DNA from 4 places in the Paenibacillus sp. FSL P2-0089 genome. Region 1 is predicted to be linked to each of the others. Evidence: riboswitches for the same ligand, from Rfam matches in the RefSeq annotation. Region 1 holds a riboswitch; each other region holds the start of a gene.
What was found. Region 1 has a riboswitch for cyclic di-AMP ahead of NST69_RS15420 (hypothetical protein). Riboswitches for the same ligand answer to the same signal wherever they lie in the genome.
Positions count from the first base shown of each region.

Region 1 (2,202 bases):
TTGAACGGCTTTCGGATTCAACCCATGAGCCTCAATGCCTGCACTATACACATTCCATTCATTGCTCAAATATTTCTTGGCCCAGCCTTCGGCCATCTGACTCCGGCAGGAGTTTCCTGTACACAAAAAGTAAATGGTTTTCTTATCCATGAGTCGCATTCTCCTTTGATTTTAAATAAGGTCAATATTATATATAAACTCATTTTTTCTCGGAATAAAAGGTAAACCTACAAGTTCAAAGTGTTAGTATGTCCAAGTATCGGTAAGTACAACGCCCCTAGCATTTGCTCCCATAAAGCTTTATATAGGCGTCCATTTTGCACTCTTGAGGATCTTATCCCAATCCGATGTTTCTTGCCATGCAACTTACGGCAAATGGCATTTGATAACAGAACTGATGTTCTCAGTTGATTATACCAGAACATTTATTCTCAATCCATTCCAATATTGGATTCATAATGGCGGCACTCCATACAAGCAAATAATTAATCGGGCTCTCGCACATGTTCACCTGTAAAGGCAGACAATAAACCTCTTAGTATCTCTGCAACCAGTCTCAATCTCTCCGATTCTCTTTTTTATAATCATGATTAAAGAAGCATTAAGATTCATTTAGCCCCATTTAGGTTGCATTAAAAAGTTAATAAATACGCGATAACTTAAGAAAATCGAGGATGAATGCTAGATTACAAGGGATTTTCTTCATTTTTATATCCTATAGAGTCTTATTTAGTCTCCTAGAGAACTTTCAGCATTTTACAAACGGTGATGCTCAGCGTAAGATTCCTTTTAACAAATGCTGAATTCCCGTCAGGCGGGAAGCGGGGGAACCAAATGGCTGTGGCCAGCCGAAATGGGGTGAATCCAAAGAAGATTGAACTCTTCACTGGTAGGACGACTCTCACCGTCCGAATCCGTCAGCTAACCTCGTAAGCACTGGAGAGAGCCTGCATTAACCATGCTTTTTTGCTGCGATCCCGCAAAACCTTTCCATTACACTTATCCATCGTACAGAAAACCAAATATTCCGTTTGGCTTGAGCATGCTGCTGTATGTGAGAATGAAACTGAACTGTCAGCCTATGTAGCCACAGCTGAGCAGACCCATAATCTGCAGCGTTATATGAAATCTATAGACAACCTAGGAGGCATTATTCATGATTAACGCCAGACTGTCACGAATCGAGTTGTTCGCATTTAGCTGCCGCCCTTCCTTCATGCATATTTCAGAGCCTTACGGATACTGGTATGGGGTGTTGAAGTTAACCTTCGGAGGACAGATCAGCTATGGGAATTGCATTCTTTGTGCGGGTGACAATGCGGTGGATTTAATCAAATGGGGCTCTTTTCTGAAAGAGATATGTCATTGTACTGCAGAAGAAGCCACAGAATACGTCCGGATGCACGGACAAGAATGGGCCCCCAATCAACTTAACATGATCAAGACTGCACTCGATAGTATGTTCATTCAAAATGACCAAATCCGAATGAAGGTAGGAGCCGGATCGGAGCGGTATCGCCATCAAAGGACAAAGCAAAGAATCCATTCAATTAATACGGTGAAGAGTCATCTGAATCCAACCATTTTATTTGCAGAATCAGTATCCTATTATTCACTGCTATAGACATGATCAATTTAAATTATCAAACCTTCAATTGGTCAAAAATCTTAACGAATATTTTCGCGAAGTTCTTGGCATCATCGATACCTCTATGGTGAGTACCTTCAAGCGGCAATTCAAGCATAGTCAAGGCTCTCTCCATGCCTACGCCCCGCTTGCGGTCATTTTCCCAACAGGTGGCTTCCAGATCAAAAATGATATAGTTCATATCTGCTCCTTTTGAAATTCGAATCGATAGACCCATCGCTCCGGGGCTATGTCTTTTGTTATACTTCCAAGTGAGGTTTCAAATACTTCATTTCGCACTTTAATATACACCCACACAGAGGAGCGCAAAGACATGAACTTTTTCAAAAAACTGTTTGGCGGCAAGGAAATGGGCAAATCGGAAGATGGTACCACCATTTATGGTTATGACGCTTCGGATGAGCAGCAGGTTACGCCTCCCGCCAATATTTTGTACATGGAAGATTTAAACGAACATTTCAATCGGGTCTTTCCAAACCGGGAAACTGGCGTGTTCCACGAACTGATTTCAGACATCGTACATATTGATGTAAATATTATGGAGGCTACACCTG
Region 1 is NZ_CP152006.1:3,742,403-3,744,604, reverse strand. It holds gene arsC (arsenate reductase (thioredoxin)) at 1-150, opposite strand, end outside; cyclic di-AMP (ydaO/yuaA leader) riboswitch at 788-951, shown strand; gene NST69_RS15420 (hypothetical protein) at 1,157-1,624, shown strand; gene NST69_RS15415 (hypothetical protein) at 1,644-1,829, opposite strand; gene NST69_RS15410 (suppressor of fused domain protein) at 1,962-2,202, shown strand, end outside.

Region 2 (2,202 bases), 1.3 Mb from region 1:
TGTACCCTTTGTCGTCGGTAATTTTCTTGATGGTGAAGCTGACGACCTCCAGCCCCATCTTGTCGAGATCCTCTGAGCAGGTCTCCCGCATCTTGCTGTTGATTTCGTCTGGGGTCTTGAGTATAGATTCTACACTGAGCTGCCCGATCAAGCCGCGCAGATGGCCTTCCACCGAATGCAGAATAATCGTCTCGCGGTCTTCCTCCGGCCGGTCAATGAACTGCTCGCTGGCTGTGAGAATAGCGGTTGGATCGCTTTTGATCTTAATCTGGGCGACCGCCTCCAGGTTCAGCTTGATGCCCTGGCGGGAAAACATGGCCTGCGCCGGGATCACATCGAAGCTCATCAGCATCATGGAGATGGTTTTATTGTTCTGGAAGCCGGGGATGACGAATGTCCCTCCGCCCTGAACCACTCTTTTGCCGCCGAGACCGTATACGATCATGGCCTGATTGGGCGGAACCTTTTTATACGCGGTCACAATACTGGTTAACGCCAGCAGAATCACAACAACAATAGCTCCGGTTACATATAAAATTAACATTTGCTCCGACACTCCCCGTTAGTTTTGTTCCATTTCCCTCTCGAACAAAGTGACCGCTGCGATCCCCTTATCCGTCTTCACAATAATCACCCGATCGCCCCGCAATAGCGACTGACCGGATTCGGCCCGCACGCCGATGGAGCGCATGGTCCCGTGCAGCACATACTTCATCTCTCCCACGGCCCCATCCGCTGCGGCGATGCTGATATAGCCGAGCTGGCCTGCCGGATCATAATCGAGTTCACTCATACTGCTGTCATACCGGGTCATCACCCGGGCCAGTACCGTGTAGAGCAGGATGCCCGGCAGCAGGGCGATCAAGGTACAGACCAGTACCACGGTGAGCAGCTGCATCCCGCTGTACTTGACAAGCATATACCCCGTGCCGCCCCAGACGGTGACAAACACCATCAGCGGAAGAATCGGGAGAAAGCCCGGCCCCCCAGCATCCCCTCCCCCTACATGCAGGTGGCCTACCAGACCGTGCCCATGAATGCTGCCGCTTAGGATAAGCACGAGGCCAACCCAGAAGCAGACGATAAATACAGTAGCGATGGGAACCCCTCCTTTCAATGTAATATGGCTATAAGAAAACTGACTGTAGTGGCGATGCGGAAACTGACTAATGTGGTACATAAAAAGACTATTGCGGCATATAAATGACTAATCAGTGTTGTTATAAGATTAAATTGTGCTTCCACCTGTCACTATTGCCCCTAATTTCCACTTTAGGCTGCTTGGTTGTGTATGGCAGAGGCGCAATTGGATTCAAGGGCACTTGTGCTCTTCATTTCTGCATCCAGCCCATTTTCAGGGCATTCAGTGGGATTAATCCCCTTCCCTACACAGCAAAAAGACCACAGCAGCAGCAGGGCTCTCCGTGGTCGGTTACTCGATCATGGCGCTCATCCTCTCTCTTCGAGGCTTACGGGGTTAGCTGACGGATTCGGGCAGCGAGATTGCCCTACCTCACCAGAGCCATAGTAGCACACTGGCAAGGATTCACCCCGGGTACTCAGCAGCCTATCCTTAAGCCACCTGCACCAGTTGGTTCCCCCGTTCCCGTTACGGAATTCAGCCATTTCAAGAACAGTGTCATTTCATTCGGTTGTTGATTGAATCTTACGCCTGCAGCCATTTAATGTAAAACCTCACGGATGACAAAAGAAGTCAATAATGCTGTCCCTTCGTGAATGAAGGCGCATTCTTCAGCTCTACTCTTATCCGCCCGGGGATTTGCTCGCGCTATCGTCTGTTTACACCCATGTTACTCTTCCTCTCACGTACTGCTCATTTGCTCACCTAATCCCCTCCCACTCTCATACTCACTTATTCCCCTACTCTTACTCCCACACTAACTCTCACTTACCTACTCACTCATCTACTCACTCATCTACTCACTTACTCACTTACTCTCCTTCACTTACTCCCACTCTAGCTCTCACTCCTCATTTACTCACTTACTTCCCACTCCCTTCCCCACGCCCTCCTAACTTAATCTCCTCCCCCCACCTTTCTTTCTCAGTCCATTACTCCAAATTTAAAATATTCACATTTCCGTCACTCGATGCTCATTGTGCAATCTTTCCCTTTGAGCAATAATAGAACCTATAGATTCTATAGAGCTTATAGATTTCAGGGAAAGGAGGAACATTTAC
Region 2 is NZ_CP152006.1:5,025,742-5,027,943, forward strand. It holds gene NST69_RS21150 (SPFH domain-containing protein) at 1-544, opposite strand, end outside; gene NST69_RS21155 (hypothetical protein) at 563-1,060, opposite strand; cyclic di-AMP (ydaO/yuaA leader) riboswitch at 1,452-1,634, opposite strand.
Region 2: another riboswitch for cyclic di-AMP. It lies ahead of NST69_RS21155 (hypothetical protein); the one in region 1 lies ahead of NST69_RS15420 (hypothetical protein).

Region 3 (2,202 bases), 3.6 Mb from region 1:
CTCAGTGAATCGTAATAGACATCCACCTTGTTGCCTTTGATGGCACCGCCGGTATCCTCTGCTCGGCGAAACCCTAATCCTTCAATGTACACCCACCAGCCGATTGGTATAACCCTAGGATCTACAGCAATAGTGCGGCCTTCCGTTACGCGTGTGCCGGAGGCAGTACGTGTTCCAATACCCGGTTCCTGCGACGAATACGCGGTCATGGATACGTTTTTAATCATTCTTTTGTACTCGAAATCCACACCAGCCTTACTGGTAACATTGCTGGCCTTTGCGCTCGCTTTAGATGACTTGGAGGTTGTTACAGGTTTGGAAACTTTGGCAGTAACTACGACGGGCTTAGGAAGCGGCTTGGTTCCAATGGCAATGACTTTGTCCTTGGTAACCGTCTGTACTTCCTTGCCGATCATGCGCATGGATGCCAGCTCGCCATCTTGATAGATCTTCTCGATGTGCTGGACCATTACGCCAGGCTTACCTGCCTGTGCCACTCTTACGGTTCCCTTGGTCAATGAGGGGTCTGCTGTCTTAATGACCCGGAAAGGCAAATTAGTTGTCCGTTGAACCACATGCTTGTTAATCCGGACAATTTTGATTTCCATGTCTGCAGATACTGCGGTTTCTAGCGAAGGGTAAATCTTGTCTAAGCCTTCCAGGCTGTAGCCCAGCTTGTCGATGGCCTGACCAATGGTATCCTCGGTCGTAAATAACGTCTCGGTCTTTCCGTCTACGGTAAGAGCGAACTTCTGCGCAGTGTTAATCACGATACGGTCGCCGTCTTTTATTTCATCACTAAGGCCAATAGATAATTCATCATGCGCCTGCAGCGAAATCTGTTCCTTAGCCAGCACATCACTGAACAGCGTTTCCCGCGTCTCCAGTGTCTGTACCTGTCCGTCTATTACTAGGGTAATTTCTTTTTTGCTCTGACCGTGTACGTACAGCAGTATTAACAGTGCGATAACAATCGATGCCACACCGGCAAGTAAAACTACGCGGGGATTCACTTGCTTCAACCGTAATGCGAAAGACCTGCTGGATGATTGCGAATCATGGGATACCTCTGGTTGGAATACGCCCACTCTTTCCATCCTCCTTACATAGCCCCGTCGTCCAAGTTAGTTCAAGGTGACTGTATCACTTCTGACGAAACTAGGTTTGAGTTTGCAACAGGATACGCCCGCACTTGCTTCAGCGTTTCCTGCTCATGGATCGCCTGCTCGGCATAGTTACTCCGGAGATCTGTTATATAACAGTATGCCGGGAGCATTCTCATTATTCAAAACAAAAGAAGCCTAAAAAGAGCTCATAGAGGACTCTTTCGTGGCTTCCCGGTGTCGAATACGTCGGAATGCTTATGCACGAGGTTTCCTCTCTTACTTGCGCTTACGGGGTTAGCTGTCGGGTTCGGACATAAGAGAGACGCCCTATCTCAGGTCACCCGCTCACGGCGGTTGCCCTCAAATTCACCCCAAAGACCACGTAAAGAAATCAAATAATGCCTGCGGCAATTCTGTGCCAGTACTCTTGTACGTTCATGCGGCAGCGCATTATTGGTTCCCCCGTTCTCCATACGGAGACTCAGCGAGACGATCCATGAAATTAGTGACTGTCACAGTTACAACAGCTCACTGCACTGAAAAGATGATATCCTGTTTTGATACATGTTGTAAAGGACGATTCAACCACGTTTACGTAAAAAAATGATTAAAATATTGTAATAATCGGCCGTTTTTCCGTCATAAAAGTTTAATATATCCGCTATACTTCATTTTTCACCGCTTTTACTCCTGTTTTCAGAGTATCCCAAATCGTTCCAGTGCGTTCGCATACGTAATTTCCGCCAATTCCTGTAATTCAATCCCTTTTATTGCCGCGGCCGCCTCCGCTACCAGCCTCACATGAGCGGTCTCATTTCGCTTGCCCCGGAAGGGGTGCGGAGTCAGATATGGGGAGTCGGTTTCGATCAGCAGCCGGTCCAGCGGAGTCTGGGCAAGCACCTCTTTGGGCACCCGGGCATTCTTGAACGTAATCGGTCCTCCAAAAGAAAGATGGAAGCCCAAATCAAGACACATCTTGGCACTTTCCCAGCTCCCGGAGAAGGAGTGCATTACCCCGCCAACCTCGCCTGCCTTCTCCTCGCGGAGTATACGTATCACATCTTCATGAGCATCACGGTTATGAATGCTGATTGGC
Region 3 is NZ_CP152006.1:7,388,848-7,391,049, reverse strand. It holds gene NST69_RS31585 (ubiquitin-like domain-containing protein) at 1-1,088, opposite strand, end outside; cyclic di-AMP (ydaO/yuaA leader) riboswitch at 1,375-1,603, opposite strand; gene NST69_RS31580 (TatD family hydrolase) at 1,803-2,202, opposite strand, start outside.
Region 3: another riboswitch for cyclic di-AMP. It lies ahead of NST69_RS31585 (ubiquitin-like domain-containing protein); the one in region 1 lies ahead of NST69_RS15420 (hypothetical protein).

Region 4 (2,202 bases), 3.7 Mb from region 1:
AATCGATTCAATAATTACAAAAATGTTACTAAAAACTCACTGCGATAATTGTAACAAAGACTAAGGCGCTTGGCAATCACTTATAACATATTAATGCATCTTTTTTGCTGTTTTTTAGAGTTATAGCCCTTTCCAAAGACTCATATCTATGCGCAGGGGTTAATTTATATGATTATTTCTTTGTTTTTGCAAGAAAATGCTGTTTCAAGGCTGCGAATTCAGTGTAAAAGGTAGAATAAGGAAAAGGAAAAACCCGGAAATGATTACGGCAATAATCATTCCGGGCTCGTATAAGTTACATTTAGTTGTTAGAGGCTGAAATATTCGGGGTATGCTTCAAGGGTTCAATCGTAAGCGACAGCTTGGTAGGCTGTTGTGCTCATTACTCGTTTGGCGCCAACGTAGCGGTTGGCCCAGTAGGACTGGCTCATCGAACTGATGGTTACACCACGTGAACTTGAGGACTGTGCGAACTTCCCGTTTCCAACATAAATACCGACATGGGACACTCCGTTACCCAGGGTATTGAAGAACACGAGATCACCGGAACGCAGATTGCTCTTGGATACACTTGTTCCAACTTTGAACTGTGCTTTGGAGGTACGGGGCAAGGTAAGCCCGACATTCTTGAACACATACTTGGTAAATCCGGAACAGTCGAAGCCGCTGGTGGTTGTGCCCCCGGTTTTATACGACGTTCCAATGGTTTTTGAAATCACAGTATCCATCTTGGAATCTGCGAAGGCACTGCCCGCTCCGAGTGTGAATACCATCACAAGACCCAGCGCTGCTGCGGTGCATTTTTTCTTGAAATTCTGACTAATCAAAAGATGTACTCCTTCCAGGGCCTGCGAGGTTAGCTTAAGGATTCGGTAGAAGGTTCCCCTATGACCCCTCTAAAGCGAGATCAATTCACCCAAAATATGGTTCCCCCACTTCCCGGTGCAGGGAATTCGGCGTTTTATGCACCAGAACAGTGACTTATCGGTATTGCTTAAATTGCAAGAGTTACGGAATATTTTGCTTGAAAGATTACAACTTTGTTACTACTGGTACAGCCATAATTGTATCAGAGGATTTCCCCTTTTGCAAATGCTTTTGTCCTCCGTTCAAGCAAAAAAGAGTCCTGCTCCCTGATAAGGGGCTGTGACTCTCTTTAGTATGCCGCTTCAGCAGCTTATTATTGTGGAAATGATTTACTGGACCAAAGGTGGTACTGGGCAGCGATTCCCCACATATCGAACAGCGTGGAGGGCAGCGGAGCTGCCTGGCGGACCATAAGGGCCGGCAATCCGGGATAGAACAGAGCAGAGGCGCTGCAGAGCAGAATTACGGCCAGGCTTCCCGCCCCCAGAACGATGGATATACCGATCGAAGGCAGCAGCATCTTCAGGCAGATCAGCAGTGAGGAGAACATGCCGGTACCAGCGGTATAGCCGAATTGCATATAGAGCAGAAGCTTGCGGACAAGGAAGAGATAGAGCAGCCAGCCCAGCACATAAGGCACCAGCTTCAGCAGAAGCTGGACATCGAGAACACCGCTGAGCAGATGACGGTACATACGCGGAAGCAGCCAATAGAGCGGCAGGAGGGTTAGCGCCCATTCGATGAGGCTGAACACCAGCACCGGCAGCCCATATTTTCTCATTCCGGGAAAAAAGAACAGTCCCCGCGCTCCGTCGCGCTCCTGGTGAAGCTCGTGCAGCAGCCCTGCACGGATAAAGGGAGTCACCAGCAGCCTTAGCACTGTCAGCGCAAGCAGCATCCACAGCCAGTGCTGGACGGCGGGGTCGGTGCGCAGCGCGGTCTGCCCCTCGATATAATACAGCAGCCTGCCTATTCCGCTGCCGCCGGCATTCGCATCCGGGTAGCGGAGCAGGACGGGGACAACCGCGCTTTTAATGAATTTGTACAGGAAATATCCCCAGAACAGCCGGTAGATAAATAGCAGAATCAATATATAGAATTGCTCTTTCATGCTGATCCAACCGCGGGCAATTGAACTTTTCACCATTCCTTCACCTCACCAGACAAGAGTTCCGAGCAGGGTTTCAAGCAGAGTTGATGCACTAAGCGTCCAGCGGGAGAGTGTACGCGGCTCAAGCTCCGCCATTCTGAAATTATTAAGATGCCTGCTCTCCAGCAGAATGGAATGCCCCGGATCGATCTCTGCGGAGACCAGCGGCGCTTTATACGCTAACT
Region 4 is NZ_CP152006.1:7,461,932-7,464,133, forward strand. It holds gene NST69_RS31945 (C40 family peptidase) at 345-773, opposite strand; cyclic di-AMP (ydaO/yuaA leader) riboswitch at 831-969, opposite strand; gene NST69_RS31950 (hypothetical protein) at 1,181-2,014, opposite strand; gene NST69_RS31955 (M1 family aminopeptidase) at 2,024-2,202, opposite strand, start outside.
Region 4: another riboswitch for cyclic di-AMP. It lies ahead of NST69_RS31945 (C40 family peptidase); the one in region 1 lies ahead of NST69_RS15420 (hypothetical protein).